Regions from separate parts of the Chryseobacterium wanjuense genome, predicted to be linked through region 2. Evidence: riboswitches for the same ligand, from Rfam matches in the RefSeq annotation. Region 2 holds a riboswitch; each other region holds the start of a gene.
The links. Region 2 has a riboswitch for cobalamin ahead of BMX24_RS02080 (TonB-dependent receptor plug domain-containing protein). Riboswitches for the same ligand answer to the same signal wherever they lie in the genome.
Positions count from the first base shown of each region.

Region 1: another riboswitch for cobalamin. It lies ahead of BMX24_RS13085 (TonB-dependent receptor plug domain-containing protein); the one in region 2 lies ahead of BMX24_RS02080 (TonB-dependent receptor plug domain-containing protein).
Region 3: another riboswitch for cobalamin. It lies ahead of metE (5-methyltetrahydropteroyltriglutamate--homocysteine S-methyltransferase); the one in region 2 lies ahead of BMX24_RS02080 (TonB-dependent receptor plug domain-containing protein).
Region 4: another riboswitch for cobalamin. It lies ahead of BMX24_RS02580 (acyl-CoA thioesterase); the one in region 2 lies ahead of BMX24_RS02080 (TonB-dependent receptor plug domain-containing protein).

Region 1 covers NZ_FOIU01000002.1:287,104-291,515, reverse strand. The annotation lists gene BMX24_RS13105 (heavy metal translocating P-type ATPase) at 1-560, shown strand, start outside; gene BMX24_RS13100 (hypothetical protein) at 857-1,219, shown strand; gene BMX24_RS13095 (YHS domain-containing protein) at 1,431-1,703, shown strand; gene BMX24_RS13090 (SCO family protein) at 1,690-2,370, shown strand; cobalamin riboswitch at 2,495-2,679, shown strand; gene BMX24_RS13085 (TonB-dependent receptor plug domain-containing protein) at 2,791-4,412, shown strand, end outside.
Region 2 covers NZ_FOIU01000001.1:456,534-460,945, forward strand. The annotation lists gene BMX24_RS02075 (YncE family protein) at 1-92, opposite strand, end outside; gene BMX24_RS02080 (TonB-dependent receptor plug domain-containing protein) at 106-1,932, opposite strand; cobalamin riboswitch at 1,962-2,138, opposite strand; gene BMX24_RS20955 (hypothetical protein) at 2,254-2,481, shown strand; gene BMX24_RS02085 (cytidine deaminase) at 2,583-3,065, opposite strand; gene BMX24_RS02090 (NADH:flavin oxidoreductase/NADH oxidase) at 3,168-4,220, shown strand; gene BMX24_RS02095 (DUF2752 domain-containing protein) at 4,252-4,412, shown strand, end outside.
Region 3 covers NZ_FOIU01000001.1:1,179,248-1,183,659, forward strand. The annotation lists gene metE (5-methyltetrahydropteroyltriglutamate--homocysteine S-methyltransferase) at 21-2,345, opposite strand; cobalamin riboswitch at 2,750-2,934, opposite strand; gene BMX24_RS05315 (hypothetical protein) at 3,006-3,428, opposite strand; gene BMX24_RS05320 (hypothetical protein) at 3,536-4,336, opposite strand; gene BMX24_RS05325 (hypothetical protein) at 4,360-4,412, opposite strand, start outside.
Region 4 covers NZ_FOIU01000001.1:560,875-565,286, forward strand. The annotation lists gene BMX24_RS02565 (PadR family transcriptional regulator) at 1-253, opposite strand, end outside; gene BMX24_RS02570 (XAC2610-related protein) at 560-1,051, shown strand; gene BMX24_RS21305 (hypothetical protein) at 1,091-1,246, shown strand; gene BMX24_RS02575 (HD domain-containing protein) at 1,249-1,839, shown strand; gene BMX24_RS02580 (acyl-CoA thioesterase) at 2,145-2,528, opposite strand; cobalamin riboswitch at 2,637-2,823, opposite strand; gene BMX24_RS02585 (hypothetical protein) at 2,887-3,687, opposite strand; gene BMX24_RS02590 (endonuclease MutS2) at 3,968-4,412, opposite strand, start outside.

The DNA of each region.
Region 1 (4,412 bases), on a different contig from region 2:
TTGTCGGGTATCTCACTATTGCCGATTCTATCAAGCCTGATGCACAATTGACAATTAAAAAATTAAAATCATTAAAAGTTAAAACCACAATGCTGAGCGGTGACAAAACATCTGTGGTAAAATACGTTGCCGATCAGTTGGGAATTCAAAATGCTTACGGAGACTTACTTCCCGAAGATAAAGTAAATAAGGTCAAAGAAATTAAAGCTAAAAATCAAACTGTCGCTTTTGTCGGAGATGGTGTAAATGATGCTCCCGTTATCGCGTTAAGTGATGTCGGAATTGCCATGGGCGGACTTGGAAGTGATGCCACCATTGAAACGGCAGATGTGGTCATTCAGGATGATATGCCGAGCAAAATCCCAATGGCGATCAATATTGGCAAACAAACTAAAAAAATAGTTTGGCAGAATATTATTCTCGCATTTGCAGTGAAGGCTGTTGTTTTGATTCTCGGAGCAGGAGGTTTAGCAACCATGTGGGAGGCTGTTTTTGCTGATGTCGGTGTAGCTTTACTCGCTATTTTAAATGCTATCAGAATCCAGAAAATGAAGTTTTAATTTGAAGAATGGACGATGGAGGTTGGAAGCTTGAGGTTTACAAATTGTGTTAACCCATTCAAAAATAAAAGATTTTCTTGTTTTTTTCATGCAAAAAATCCTTGTCAAGGTTTAAAACCTTGACAAGGATTATCAGAGTCCTAAAATCAGCGGGAAACAAAACCCTCGGTTAATTTTTTTAACTGACCTTTATTTCAATCAACCATCAACCAAAACCATCAACCAGAAAATGACTTTCATCATAAATTCACCACATACACAATTTCAGTAGTATATTTGTACCATAGAATTATCAATTGAAGTTTTTCATTTCCATATTCATTATTTTCACGATTGCAATACGACCGGTTTTGCCATTGGTTAATTATGCGATTAATTATGATTACATTGTAAAAAACCTTTGTGAAAACAGAAATATTCCACAATCAACATGTAAAGGGAAATGTTACGTCGAAAAAGAATTGGCAAAAACAGAAAAACAATCCAACAATTCTCAAACGATAAAAATTTCTGGACTGGACGTCTTTTTATCCAACGAAATCCTTTCATTTTCAGATAAAAACCAGTTTGATATTCCAATAAAAAATCCAAATTCGGCTTATATCAATTTTCATACTTCAGAATATTCTTCCCGAATATTTCATCCACCTTTAGCTTAATTTTTATTTTAAACTAATTTTTTAGTTGAATTTAATATTGAAATAACCTTTGCTATCAATTGCTGAGTGTTAACGCCCTTGCGAACGTATAAATATGAAGTTTTCGAAAAACTTTGCGAACCTTACGTTTAAAATGATTTCAATATTAAATTAGTTTAAAAAAGTCAATCAATTTCATTCAATACTATCATTAATTTCAATTTAAACTAAAATGAAATCTAAAATCATTTTGACAGCATTTCTGTCTATATCATTAATGGCCTGTGCTCAGGAAACTCCTAAAGTAAAGCATAAAAAAAATACATCTTCAAAATCAAATACAAAAAAAATAAAATTTGCCAACGCAGAAGATCCGATCTGCCATATGCCGACGGAACCGGATATGAAAGACACAGCGGTGTATAAAAATAAAACTTACGGTTTTTGCAGTGCTGGTTGTAAAGATGAATTCAAAAAAAATCCTGAAAAATATGTCCAAAAATAAAAAAACCAACAATACAAAGAGTAAAGTGATCATTCCCATTGTGATTATCGCTTTGCTTTTCGTCGGAATCGGTGTCGGAATGGGATATTTTAAAAAGAATTTGTACACCGTCATGAAAGTTCCGGATTTTGAACTGACCGATCAAAACAACAAAAAAATCACCAATAAAGATATGCTCGGAAAAGTCTATCTGGTCGAGTTTTTCTTCAGCAGATGCCCGACGATTTGTCCTGTGATGAATACCAATATGAGGGCGATCGAAGATGAAATCAACAGTCCGGATTTTGGCATTATTTCCATCAGCATTGACCCTAAAAATGACACACCGCAATTATTAAAAGAACATGCTAAAAAAATCGGCGCTAAGTCTCCAAACTGGCATTTTCTGACAGGAAACAGAGATTATATCGGAAAAATTGCAGATCAGTTTAATATCTATGTTGGCGATAAAGAAGATGAAGGCGAAAGTCTCAACCACAGCGGAATGATCGCCCTTGTTGACAAAGACGGAAACATCCGTTGCAGATACAACAAAGACAATATGCCGATTCTGTATTACTCTGGATTGAATTATGAAGATCAGGAAGGAAAATCTCCAAAACTGACCGGAAAATACCATCCTGACAGAGAAATATTAATTGAAGACATCAAAAAATTATTAAAATAAATTAGGTAGGAAGCTGGATGATGGAAGCTTGAAGTTCTTTGCTTTTCGCTTGTAATTTCAAAATCCTGATTTCCAGCTCTCTACCAAAATAATTATCCTTCCATCATTTATTCTTAATTATTTTCTATCTTTGCCGAAATCTGGTGAGCCATAAAAAGCGCTTAAAAGGGAATCCGGTGAAAATCCGGAACAGACCCGCTGCTGTAAGCTCCACAAAAAAAGTTTTTGAAGATTATATCCACTGTTTTTAATGGGAAGGATTTCAAAAACGGAGTAAGTCAGAAGACCTGCCAGAAGATTTAACGTTTGACGCTTTCGTGGAATAAAGCTTAGGACATCAATGATTCTGTGCAGTTTACGGCTGTGCTTTGTCGTTGTATTCTTATATCCATTAGCGTCATCATTATTCTTAATGAGCTAATGGTGACAAAATTTTTTACATCTCAACTTCATAAGGTGGCTATCACAGTTTTTGTGTTGGCTGCTCAGCTTATATTTTCACAATCTAAGGACAGTCTTAAGGAACATACAATCATTCCTGTCAATATTCAGAAGAAAAATTTTAAAGAAATTCTTCCTGCACAGGTGTTGTCGGGTGAAGAGCTGGAACGGCTCAACAGTCAGTCGGTTGCTGATGCGTTGAGGTATTTTTCGGGAGTCCAGATTAAAGATTATGGCGGAATTGGCGGCTTAAAAACAATCAATATCCGAAGTATGGGAAGTCAGCATGTTGGTGTTTTTTATGATGGAATTCAAATCGGGAATGCCCAGAATGGAGTCGTGGACTTGGGAAGATATTCTTTGGATGATCTGGAGGAAATTTCTCTCTACAATGGTCAAAAAAGTGAAATTTTTCAACCTGCAAAAGATTTTGGTTCGTCGGGTTCTATTTATTTACAACCAAAAATTCCAATTTTTAAAGGAAACAGAAAAACAAATCTCGTTGTAAGATTTAAAAATAGTTCCATTGATTTATTTAATCCGTCTTTTCGTTTAGAACAGAAAATTTCGGAAAATATTTCAGCAAGCTTCAGTTCAGAATTTATCCAGAGTGATGGCGTTTACAAATACCGTTACACAAAAAAATACCCCGACGGAGAAATTGCTTACGATACAATTGCCAAAAGAATGGATTCTGATATTCATGCAAAACGTTTTGAAACAAGCCTTAACGGAACAGTCAATAATGGAAGCTGGAATGTCAGAGGATACGGATATTTATCAAATCGTGGAATTCCTGCAGCGATCGTGAACAACCGTTTCGACGGAAGAGGTCAAAGACAGGCCGATGAAAATTATTTCGTACAAGGAACTTTTAAGAAAAAAATATTCCCAAAACTGGAAACTCAATTAAAAGCCAAGTTTGCTTATGATTATACCCATTATGTTGATACGGTCTCGTCCATAAAAATTCAGAATCAATATATACAAAGAGAACTGTATGTGTCTTCCTCCAATTTGTATTCCATCACTCCGAATTGGGATATCAGTGCGAGTGTAGATTTTCAATATAATAATCTGAACGCAGACTTGGTTAATTTTTCTTTTCCGACGCGATACACGACACTGGCTGCTTTTGCAACGACGTATGAATGGAAACGGATTAAATTTTTAGGAAGCGTTTTAGGAACTTTCGTTTCAGAAGATGTCGAAAAAAATTCAAAATCTCCTGACAGAACAGAATGGACGCCCGCAGCTTTTCTTAGCTATAAACCTTTCAATGCTCATGATTTTACGGTAAGAGCTTTCTACAAAAGGATTTTCAGGATGCCGACTTTCAATGATCTGTATTATACGATGATCGGAAATGTGGCTTTAAAACCGGAATTTACCAATCAATATAACTTTGGATTTACGTATCAAAAAAGATTTAAAAGCGAAGTTTTCCAGAGAATTTATGCTAAAGTTGACGGGTATTTCAATAAAGTGGAAGACAAAATCATCGCCGCCCCCAACGGAAGTATGTTCCGGTGGACGATGCTGAATCTGGGAAATGTTGAAATTTTGGGGACGGATGTGAATATTCAGGGAGATTTTAAATT
Region 2 (4,412 bases):
ATTTCTTCCGTTACATTATCATCATCACTACACGAAACATTGAAAAGTAATGCAGATGCAAATACAAGTGTCAAAAGTCTGTTTATTTTCATAATATTTTTTAGTTTAAAAATTAATTGTTGCATAAACACTGTAGTTTCTTTTCGGCATCGGATAATAGGAAACCGTTTGATAGACTGTGTTTGTAATATTATTTACTTTAAATCCTAAAGTATATTTTTTAAGAAGGGTAGCAGAAATGCCAGTATTCAAAACGAAATATGGATCTATCGCATCCGCTCTTTTTTCGTCTGTTGTCGTGTACGTAAGACCGTTGAAAAGCCCCTGAACATACACTCTCAGGAAATTATACTGATAATCGATATTCCCGAACGCTTTATGAATAGGAACATACACCATCTGCATTCCCGTGTCTTTATTGATCGATTTTGAATAGGTATACCCGGCGTTCAGCCTGAAACCGTGTTTTCCAAAGTTTTTATTAAAAGTAACCTGAGATTCCAGACCGTAAATTTCAGCTTTGTAAGTGTTGAATGCAGCCCAGTATCCGTAAGGTGTCGGAAGCCAGTTGATGTAGTTTTTGACATCCATGTAATACGGACTTAAAGTAATTTTAAAATCACCAAAACTGAATTCATGATCCATATCCAAATTGGTTGAAGTTTCCGGAAGCAGGTCAGGATTTCCTCCTTTTTCCCAATAAAGATCATTAAAGGAAGGGATTCTCAAGTTTCTGGAAACGCTCATTCCTATGTTATACCATTTCATGGCATTCCATTTTCCTGAAAAAGAGTATAGAAGGGGAGAGCTGATGTCTTCCACAAAATCTTTTTTCACTCCAGCTTCAAAACGAAGATCCTGAGTCGCAAAATATCTCACCAAACCGGCTACAGATCCCATGTTTCTGCTGATATCTCCTATTCCCGACTGATATCCTTCTCCTTTATTCACCTGAAATTCTCCGATCACATTGACATTGATTTTTGGGGTGATGAAATAATTAAAATCATTTTTAAAAATATAATTCTTTCCTTCCGCACCGCTTTCTTTAGGTTTGTCAATATCTCCGAAATACTGGAAATTATCTTCTGTATAAGCCGCTTTCAGACTGTTGGAAAGCTTGGATTTATGGATGTCCCAAGCCAATAAACTTCTTAAAGTCTGGGCTTTATATTTGGTTTTATTTCCGTTTTCTACAAAAATCGGGTAGTATTGTGAGCCGTCAAAAATTTGGTTTTGCCACGAAATTGTTTGATGGGGAGCAATTTTATAAGAAGCTCCTACATTCACCGAGGTATTGTAATATCTTCCGTTTCTGTTGATGTACTCCTTCTCCCGAACTTCATAATCGTTCTGGCTGATAAAATAATTTCCCGAAACTTTAAAACTGAATTTATCATTGCTAAATGAAGCCTTCGCAAAATTATTATAAGTGTCAAAAGAAGCGACTTCAGAATAGAGTGCAGCTCCAAAATCTTTGTTAAAATCAAGGTTATTATTCAGGTGAATGCTTCCTCCGATGGCCGAGCTTCCGTATTGCACGCTTCCTCCGCCGGCTTTTACCTCGAGCTGATCATATCCGAAAAGCGGAATATTATTCACATCTCCCTGTCCCAGAAAATTAGAATTGATATTAATTCCGTTCCACACAAAAGCAGTATGTCCCGCGCTTGTCCCTCTGAATGAAGGCGAAGAAACAGCTCCACGACCATTTTCTTTAATATAAACCTGGGATTGAAAACGTAAAAGTTCCGAAAGGTTGGTGGTATTTTTCTCGATGTCTTTTGGGGTAATGGTATTGACTTTATGAAAAAGTTTCACCTTATTCATTTGATTATCAAAGATGTAAACGGTATCTATCGTCTTCTCTTGTGCAAAAAGAAAACAACCGTAAGACGAAAAAAGCAGTACTAAAGATCTTTTTATATCCATTCTATTTTACTTTTCCTCCGAAAGCAATGTATTTAGTTATAATTTTGGCAGGTCTCCTGACTTTCGCTTTTCTACACCTTCCCGTTTTCACAGTGGTTTTTCGTAGAAATTTCAGTTGCGATTTACAGTTGCGGGGACAGTTTGGGATTTTCGCCCAATTCCCTTTTCATTCCAAATGATTGGAAACCAAAATTTTTGCAAAGATAAACTTATTCGTCAAAAATGCAAAAACGAGAAAAATATTAACAGAAAAGTTGAAATTCTTCGGTCATTTTGTACTCAGGATAATAAGAAGCTTTTTCCCGCTATCCACTATATCTTTTGGGTTACGGGCTCCTGAACTACGTTCGTAAACTTTCAGTTCATGCTCCGCCCGCAACCCAAAAGGATGCCGTTCCTATCGGGGCTAGGGTTGCAGTTATCCATTTCTTTATGTCATTGCAAGGAGGGAAATCAGCCTGTACTGAGCGAGCCTGTCGAAGTAAAGCAATCTCCAGAAAAATAGGAACTCCACACGAAGTTTGTCATCCTGAAAGGATCTCAACATAGTGTTAGAAAACATCTTAAAAAATTAGTGCTTAGATCCTTTCAGGATGACAAAGTTGATGTTACTGAAATAAAATTGTTTTATTTAAACTAAAAATTCCATCCTACAAAAACGTCGCATCAAAATAAAACGGCAGCAAATCCTTAATAGAATGCACTTTTACCACCTCTTCATTCATACTCGAAAAATAGAGATCGATATTTTCATTTTGCTTTGTTTCATACTCAATTAAGCTTTGTCTGCAGGCTCCACAAGGCGGAATCGGAGGGTTTTTCTCATGAAATTCTTTCGGGCCACCCACTACAAAAATCTTTTTAATTTTTACATTCGGAAAATTGGCGGCAACCCAGAATAATGTTGTTCTTTCTGCACAAAGCCCGGATGGAAAAGCTGCGTTTTCTTGGTTGTTTCCGGAGTAGATTTCTCCGTTTTCAAGCAAAATGGCACATCCTACCAAAAACTGTGAATAGGGAGCGTATGCATTTTCGCGGGCTTGTTTTGCTCTTTCGAACAATTTTCTTTCTATATCGTTCAGTTCACTGCTATTCTTAAAATATTCGTAACTGATTTGAGTTTCTTTTTTCATATATTGTGAATTAAAAAAAGGGGGATAAAATTACTCCTTTTTAATGAGGTGGACAATATTATCTTATTTTTCAAAAATTTAACTTAAAAATATTCTTCAAAAATGTTATACACGCCAGTCAAATTCAGAAATGTTGAGCTGAAAAACCGTTGGGTGATGTCTCCAATGTGTATGTATTCTTGTGAAAACGGTCTTGCCAATGACTTTCATTTTGTGCATTACGGAAGCAGGTCGCAGGGCGGAACGGGATTAATTATGGTAGAAGCAACAGGTATCGAACCTCGCGGAAGGATCACCAATCACTGCATGGGAATCTGGAACGACGAACAGGCGGAAAAGCTTCAGCGGATCGTAGAATTTGTCCATAAAAATTCAGAAAGCAAAATCGGAATTCAGTTGGCTCATTCCGGAAGAAAAGGCTCAACGTGGAATAATATCCAGATTCCTGTGGAAGAAGGATGGGAAACCGTTGCTCCAAGCCCGATACCTTATCATCCGACGGAAAGGATTCCTCATGTTTTAACGGTGGAGGAAATTAAAGAACAGGTTCAGAATTTTAAAAATGCAGCTAGAAGAGCTGTGAAAGCCGGATTTGAGGTGATTGAAATTCATGGTGCTCACGGATATCTGGTTCACCAGTTTTTATCACCGCTTTCCAACATCAGAACCGATGAATATGGCGGGAGTTTTGAAAACAGGATCCGTTTTTTACTGGAAATCGTTGATGCTGTGAATGAAGAATTAAACGAAAATGTGGCACTGTTTGTAAGAATTTCCGGAACAGAATACGCTGAAAGCGGCTGGGAAATTAGCGACAGCGTGGAATTGGCAAAAATCTTAAAAAATCATTCCGTTGATCTGGTGGATGTTTCCAGCGGTGGAAATATTCATGGGGTTAAAATTCCTCTTTTTGACGGCTATCAGGTTCCTCTTTCTTCTCAGGTAAGAAATGAAGCGGGAATAAAAACCGGGGCTGTAGGATTAATTAAAAAAATCTCACACGCGGAAGAAATTCTACAAAAAGGCGATGCAGATTTAATTTTTATCGCAAGGGAAATCCTGAGAAACCCATATATTGCCATCCAGGGATCGTTTGAGATGAAGGAAGATTGCTTTTTTCCCCATCAATATTTAAGAGCTAGAATTTCTACATAATTTTTATATATTTGAGAACCAAACAGAAAAAATGAAAATAGAAGACTTCATGCTCCCGTGTCCAAGCAAAAAATTCTTAGGAATCGAATGCTTCGGTTGCGGAACCCAGCGAGCTATTGTCATGGTTTTTGAAGGGAAATTTGGTGAAGCTTTTCACCTGTTTCCGGCGGTCTATACTTTGTTGCTGTTTTT
Region 3 (4,412 bases), 720 kb from region 2:
AGCCTCTCGGCTCCCATCATCTAATATTTCAATTTTTCTTTCTTCAAAAACTCCTCACTCGCTTCCCTCGAAGCCTCCACCATCGCAATCAGTGCCTTTTCCGTTTCATCCCAATGACGAGTTTTCAAGCCACAGTCAGGGTTTACCCAAAGTTGCTGTGCAGGAATTACGGCTTGCGCTTTTTTCAGCAATTCCACCATTTCCTCTTTCGACGGAACTCTCGGCGAGTGAATATCGTAAACTCCCGGTCCAATCTCGTTCGGATATTTGAAATCTGCAAAAGCATTCAACAGTTCCATCTGGCTTCTGGAGCATTCAATCGTAATTACGTCGGCATCCATATCGGCGATGTTTTGGATGATGTCATTAAATTCAGAATAACACATGTGCGTATGAATCTGCGTCGCATCTTCCACACCGCTTGCCGAAATTCTAAAGGCTTCAACCGCCCATTTCAGATAATTCTGCCAGTCAGATTTTCTCAACGGAAGACCTTCACGAATCGCAGGTTCATCAATCTGGATGATTCTGATTCCCACTTTTTCCAAATCATTCACCTCATCACGAATCGCTAGTGCAATTTGTTTACAAGTCAATGAACGAGGTTGATCATCCCGCACAAAAGACCATTGAAGAATCGTTACAGGTCCCGTCAACATTCCTTTTACCCATTTTTGAGTTAAAGATTGCGCATATTTCGACCAATACACCGTCATCGGATTCGGTCTGTGAACATCTCCGAAAATCACAGGAGGTTTCACGCAGCGGCTTCCGTAACTTTGAACCCAGCCGTTTTGTGTAAATGCAAATCCAGCCAATTGTTCCCCGAAATATTCCACCATGTCGTTTCGCTCAAATTCTCCGTGAACCAAGACATCGATCCCAATTTCTTCTTGCCAGCGAATCGTTCTTTCGGTTTCCTGTTTCAATAAAGTATCGTATTGTTCGGCATTCAGTTCTCTTTTTTTGAATTTTGCCCGCCAGTTTCTCACCTCTTTAGTCTGCGGAAACGAACCAATCGTGGTCGTCGGAAATAAAGGAAGCTTCAATACTTCCTGCTGCGTTTGTTTTCTTATCGTAAATGGAGAGTTTCTTTGTGCATCTTCCTCAGTTGTTACATCAACACGGTTTTTTACGTCCTGATTGTGAATTAATGTTGAGGTTTTACGGTTTTCAATTGCTTTTTTATTTTCTGCTAAAGCCTGTAACGCGTTATAATCCGGATTTTCTGAAGCTAATTTTTTTAAATCAACAATCTCATATACTTTCTGTTTCGCAAAAGCCATCCATTGCTTGATTTCAGGAGATAAAATGTCTTCATTTTTCTCAGAATCCAGGTCAAAAGGAGCGTGCAGCAATGAACAGGACGGAGCAATGAAAATTCTCTCCGAACCAATTCTTTGAACTGCTTTTTCAATAAAATGTAATGATTTTTGAAAGTCGTTTTTCCAGATATTTCTTCCGTCGACGATTCCTAAAGAAAGGCTCAATGTTTCAGGAATAGTTTTTAAAACTTCATCCAATTGTTCAGGACAACGAACCAGATCAATATGCAAAACATCGATCGGAAGGGAAGTTGCCAGTGAAAGATTGTCTTTTAATCCTTCAAAATAAGTCGTCACAATAAATTTAAGTTTCGGAAACTGCTTTCTGATTTCAGCATAAATAAACTGATACGTTTCTTTCGCTTTTTCATTTAAATCTAAAGCTAAAAACGGCTCATCAAACTGAATATATTCCGCACCATGATTTTCAAGCTCTTTCAAGATTTGAATATAAACCGGCAGCAAATTTTGCGCTAAATCCAGTTTATCAAAACCTTCTTCTTTTTCTTTTCCTAATAATAAATACGTCAGCAAGCCAATAATTACAGGTTTTGCATTGATTCCCGCCTGTTTTGCATTGATGAATTCTTTAATAATTTTATTGGAAAATAATGTAAACTCCTGATTTTTTTGAAATTCAGGAACGATGTAATGGTAATTGGTATCAAACCATTTCGTCATTTCCATCGCAGTGATGTCCAAACCTTCTTTCTGGAAACCTCTTGCCATCGCAAAATAAAGATCGGTCTCAGATTTTTTGAAAGCGATTTCCTGATAACGTTCCGGAATGGCTCCAACCGTCAAAGTCATGTCCAAAACCTGGTCATAATACGAAAAATCGTTGCAGGGGATAAGATCGATTCCTACTTCCTGCTGCAGTTTCCAGTTGTTTTGAGTGATGGTTTTTCCTACTTCCAAAAGGTCGTTTACATCGATTTTGCCCGTCCAATATTGCTCGCAGGCTTTTTTGAGTTCTCTGTTGCTACCAATACGCGGATAGCCAAGAATGTGCGTTTGCATTTTCTTAAAACTTTTAAATTAAACAATGATTTTAAAAGCTCTTCAGATGCTTCGCAATGCAGTTGTAGAAAGAAATTTTGTGGAATAGAGTAGATACAATGAGGACGTAATTTTTCCTTTAATAAAAGGATTGGCTTAAATTTTTTATTTTTTTGACGCAAAATTTAATTAAAAACCCTTCAATATTCAAGAAGGCAAAGAAGAATCAATTCATTGATTTTAAGAAGCGGACGTATAAGAAACATTAGCTTCATCAGCGACAAAGTCGCAATTCTTTGCTCTCTAAAAATAAGAAGCTATAACAAAAAAATCTTTGCGTTTAAAAAATTAAGATTAAAATTTTAAACCAAAATACGTTCAAAAAGTATCATCTGTATGACCAAAAAGCTTCAAACCGCGAAAGCATTGTCAATTCGGAACAGGCAGGTCTCCTGACTTGTAACAGTCTTTGTCATCCTTCCCGTTTGCACAGTGGATATTCTTGGACAAAAACTTTTGGTATGTTACTTACAGTTGCGCGACAGCTCGTGATTCTCACACGATTCCCTATTAATCTACGTTATGTAAAACCTTTTCCGTTTGATGAAGTATGTTAAAGAACTGTTTTCGGGGCAAATGTAGGGAATATTTGTTTGAGTTTTTAAAATTTTGGATTTTAAATTAAATAAATGCCGCTCCTGTTAGCCAATCAAGTTTATTTAAAATGTTATAAATTTCACTAGGACACTTTTTGCAAATAGTAATAAATCTAAAATCTTTTTCTTTGATTAAAGTATCGAAAGTTGTAAGTTTTGTATTGCAAACAGTACAATTTCCATCTTCGCTAATAATATTAATAGATTCTAATTTTTCAATTTCAGTATTTAAATCATTAATTAAAAGAGAAATGCTAATAAAATTTTCTTTAAAATGGATTTCTGAGAACTCCTGTAATATCAAACCTTCAATTTTCATATCCTGAAAAGTGATTTTTCTTTCTTCAAATGTTTCTAAAATATATTTCCTGCAATAATTCCTAATTCTATCTGTGAATGTTCCTGCCTGAAAGATAAATTCAGATTCAGGATGATTTATGTCTATCATTTATAAGAAATTTCATATTTCAACTAAATTCAAATCGGGATTTCTAAAATACGCAGATTTTACCTTCTCTAAAGTCCAGATTCTCTCAACAACTGATAATATTGATACTATTTGTGAAAAGTATTTGTGAGATTAGTGTTTAATTCAATTCTGTCAAAAGGAATAATCTTGTCTTCAATCAATTTATTTTTTAGACGATCCGCATATTGATGTGCAAATTTTTCTTTTTCAACTTTAGGAATACTCATATAATAATCATCACGAGCTTCTTTTTCCTCATAATCCTCATCTTCATTTCCAGGTCGTTCCACAACTTCCAGATAATGAACGTAATGTCCGAATTCATGAAGTAAAGTTCTATAAAGTTGAGTATTTCTTGAAGAATATAATTTTAATTCAGCAATAAAATTCCGTGTATTTTCTTCAAAAATATAACCATCTTCTTTTAATCGTATAAATTCTTTTTGATCTTCAACAGTCAGTTTTTTAGACCAAATTAATTTTTTATTTAAATCAATAGAATCTAAAATGATAGCAGGAAAATATTCTTTTTCAATTTCAAAACTATAGATCAATCTTCCCCAAACCGGTGAGATTATCTCCTCTTTTCTTTTGGGTTGACGTAGAATAATAAATTTTAAATCTCCATAATCTTCTTTTGGAATATGTTCAATTATTTTTTCTAAATCCTCAACTGAACAGGAATGAAAGGAATTCTCACGCGTTTCTTCAATAACAAATAAAAACTCATGGTCATTAATGATTCTTACTTCTTTTTGATATTTTTCAATCCTTTCGTAGAAAGATTTTAACGTTCCGTAAGGTGTTGAGATTTTCAGTCTGTTATTTTGACCAAAGCCCTGATTTTCGGTTCCCATATTTCTGTTTCTTCTGGTCGGATTATACATGAAATCTTCGTTTTAAAATTTTTTTACTCCGTCTTCTGGTAAATATAAGTCAATTTAGAATTTTTAATAAACTCTT
Region 4 (4,412 bases), 100 kb from region 2:
TACCTTTTTCTGTTATCTGGTAGTATTTTCTCGGAGGTCCTCCGGTAGATTCTTCCCATCTATATGAAAGAAACTCACCATTTTTTAATCTTGTTAAAAGAGGGTAGAGTGTTCCTTCTACTACATCCAGTTTTCCTTTTTTCAGTTCATCTATTAGGTCGGAAACATACATTTCACGATGATTGATGAGACTTAAAATACAGAATTCCAGAATTCCTTTTCGCATTTGCGCTTTGGTATTTTCAGTATTCATCTTTAATAAGTTTTGTTAATTAGTTATATTTAAGATCAGGTAAAGTTCCTAGCTAGCTGAACCTATTCTGATTTTACATTACAAAGATATGTAATTAAAATGGTATTATGCAATACAAAGTAGTGAAATTTTTTAAATAAAACTGTTAAAGTGTTGAAAATCAGATTAATAATTTTTAATTGAAATTGACTTTGAATTTTGTTTACGCTAAAACCAGGTCAAAAATTTTAAATTTTCGTACTTTTGAATCAAAATTTTACCCTGAAAAACACTCAAATTTTATTTAAATTTAAAAAACACCTCAAGATGAGCTATAAATTATTGTTACCGATACTTTTGATGGGAAATCTCTGTTTTGCACAGCATCAGTTCGAGTTAAAAGATGCTTCAAAGAACTATGACGTGAAAATCAATGTGGAAAACTGTGAGAACAATGAATGCAGCGGGAAAGCAACCATAGAATTATTTGATAAAAAGACTTCTAAAAAATTTCAGACCCTCAGTTCTGACGATTTAAACTTTTATTTAAATGAAGATCAAAAGCCAACTGCGAATATTATTCAGTTATATAATGAACAAAGTCCATTGATTTTTGATGATTTCAATTTTGACGGAACGGAAGATGTGGCGATCAGAAACGGAAATGAAAGCGGCTACGGCGGCCCTTCCTATGATGTATATGTATTCAATATCACCAAAAAACAACTTGTTCCGAGCGAAGAGCTGACACAGCTGGCTCATGAGAATTTGGGGATGTTCAATACCGATTCTGAACGTAAAAGGTTGATTACCTATTAAAAATCAGGGTGTTGCTGGCATCTTACCACTGAATATACGGTGCTTCCGCAAAGAGGGTTATTTAAAGTATATGAATTGGAAGAGGATGCAACCGGCGGTGAAAAAGTAGTGGTGACAAAAAAAGAATTCATTGATGATAAATGGATTACCAATATTAAAGAATATCCAATAAACGAATATTATAAAGAAAATTAATAATGAAGATACAGAAGGAGATTGATTTTATTCTGGCAGTTGATGCCTTAAAAAATGTACAGAGAAGAAATTACAATGCAGATGATTCCAGAAGGGAAAATACGGCGGAACATTCGTGGCAGATTATTATTTTAGCCCAAATCCTTTATCCATACGCAAAAAACAGAGCAGATATTGATTTGTTGAGGGTGATCAGAATGCTGTCAATTCATGATCTTGTTGAAATTGAAGCGGGAGATACTTTTTTGTTCGACGAAGCGGCAATGGTCGGAAAGTTTGAAAGGGAAAAAATCTCTGCTCAAAATATTTTCGGAATTTTAGACGAACCTTTACGCTCAGAATTCTTTGATCTTTGGCTGGAATTCGAAGAAGAGAAAACTCCGGATGCAATTTTTGCCTGCTCCATCGACAGAATCATGCCTTTTATCTTAAACTCCCACACTTCCGGAAAAAGCTGGACAGAAGCCGGTGTTACGGAAAAGCAGATCAGAAATATGCTGGAAAATGCAATCAGTCGTGCTTCGGATGAACTGGGAGAGGCTTTTCAGTTGCTGATGGTTAAAAACTTGGAGACGGAAAAGGTGTTGAAATAAATTTTAATAAGAAAGAAGCACTCCCGTTAATTTGAGTGTTTTTCATAAGGTAATGAAGAACAATGTATCGGGAATTTTTTTGATAGATTTTTTCGAAAATCTATGAATTTGACGTCTTATTATTCCGTCAACAATCTAATTTTGCTTTGTTTAAATGCTTACAGCATGACAAAATGAGTGGTAATCTTGTAAATTAAAACGATTAAAAAAATAAAAAGTTTCGGCGGGCAAAGCCCGCCGAAACCGCTTAAAAAAACATTGAAAATACTGAGCTCCGGCGGCCGAAGGCCGCCGGAGCCTTTTATTTATAATACTTGAATTGGTTTCTTGAATTCATCAATCGCCACAAAAGTAAAATCGCCGACAATTGCTCTTTCCCTTTCGTAAGAATACATCTGTTCGGTGTAGATTTCTACATTTACTTTCATACTGGTAGTTCCGACGTGGGCTACTTTCCCGATCAGCTCGACGATCGTTCCTGCGGGAATAGGCTTTTTGAAATCGATTTTATCACTGTTTACGGTCACCACTCTTTTTCTGGCAAAACGTGTGGCGGTAATGAATGCCACTTCATCCATCAGCTGCATGGCCGTACCTCCGAAAAGCGTATCGTAATGATTGGTTGTATTGGGGAAAACTGCTTTAAAGATTCTGGTTTCCGATGCTGTAATTCTTTCTTCTGTAGTCATATTTCATTATTAATTAATGCGAAATGAAATATTATTAAAACTACAGAAAAACAGAGACAAAAATCCCTGAAGCATCCATCAGATCAATAAACTTCAAATCGCGAAAGTTTTTTGTTTAAAGAAAAGGCAGGTCTCCTGACTTGTAACATCTTTATTTCCTTCCCATCTTATGTAATACGAGACAGTGGATTCTTTATAAAGACTTCAGTTACTTACAGTTGCGCGACAGTTCGTGATTTTCACACGATTCCCTTTTAATCTGCAGTTAAGCAAAACCAGTTTCTAAAAAGAACTAAGCAAGAGGCAAGAAGCCAAAAGCTCAATACTTTTCGATGTAAAAATAATGATTATAAACGAATTATTCCGGATTTTTGAAAATGATCTGACTTTCGACCTTTCCCTGCTTAATAGTCCAGATCGTGGTATAACGGTTGGCACCTGAACCGTTGATCATATAAAGGAAAATATGGTCGTTGTCGATGGCCGTCACTCCGATATTGCTAAAATCCATCGTGGGCATAAACATATTTTTGATGGCGTCCCTCACAAAAACAGACCCTCTTCCCGGCTGCTGTACCCGGATGGATTTAATTTCGGTTAAGTCTTCTGGAAGCTCAGTTCCGACTCCCCAGGATTTTACTTTATCAATTTTAATGATATTTCCGTTCGCATCTTTCTCCTGTTTTTTGAGTTTGGCGTACGAAGGATAAACATCGATAATGACTTTTGTTCTTTGATTTCCCGGAATTTTCGGATTGGTATCGTCCGTGAAGATCAATGATTTCCCGTTTTTAGATTTTGAAGGCGTAAAATGCGGCAGCTGATCCACAAAAACAACACGGTTTTTATTCACCATTCCTTCTTTGGTGATGCTGTCGTATCTTACGAAAGGTTTTTCGGTGTCGTCTTTTTCAGGATATTTGATCCAGATCCATTCGGTTTCTCCCGGAGCCGGCTTTACATAAACAAAAACATCACCTGTTTTCATGCGGATCTTATCAATGATTTTTCGGTAATCTTCTTTGTGAACACGCACCATGGCATATCCTTCCTCAGCTTTTACAACGCCGAAAGGAACTTTATTCTGACCTTTCATCAAAGCCAAAGAAAAAAGACAGAAAACAGATAAATAAAACGCTTTGCTTACGGAAATCATCATGAAATTTTTTTGACAGTTCAAATATATAAATTAAATACTTTTAATAATACTGTTTCAATTCTTTTAAATCTTTAATTTTTAAACATTTCGAAACTTTTGACCATAATTCAAATTTAAATAAAAAGAGTGCCACAACGACACTCTTTTTTATCTTAACATCGACAACTAATCTGTTTATTATCCAAACTTAACAGGTTTTTGAAACCTGTTAGCTTTACATTTTCCAGAATGACAAAATGGGCTATTTCAGAGATTATTTTATATGCCTAACCATATAAATTTAAATTCTCTCCAATTCATCCGCATCAATCGTCGTCTTGAACGTTCCGTAATTCACAATCACCTTATTTCTGGAGATCTTTTCGATCGTTCCCACACTCGTGCTTCCGGTGATGCGAACCCGTTGTCCGACTTTCATCCACAGAGCGCGGTCTGTTTTACGCTTTTCTTCCAGTTTTTCGTTGGTTTCGGCGATTTTTTCAATGACATCTTCCTTCTTCAGTTGTTGGGTGATTTTTCTTTTCACCACCTGAAGCCGTTTACTTTCATCTTTGTCAGCTCCTATTTTCCTGAATTTTTCCTGTTCCAAAAGCTTCACAAAATCCTTCACCACATCTTTCCTCGATTTTCCTTTGGTATAGCTGTCGATGAACGTTTCAATTTTGTTTCCAAACTGCAGTTTACGATGTTCTTCTTCGTAAAGTTTTTGAAAATTATACAACTTT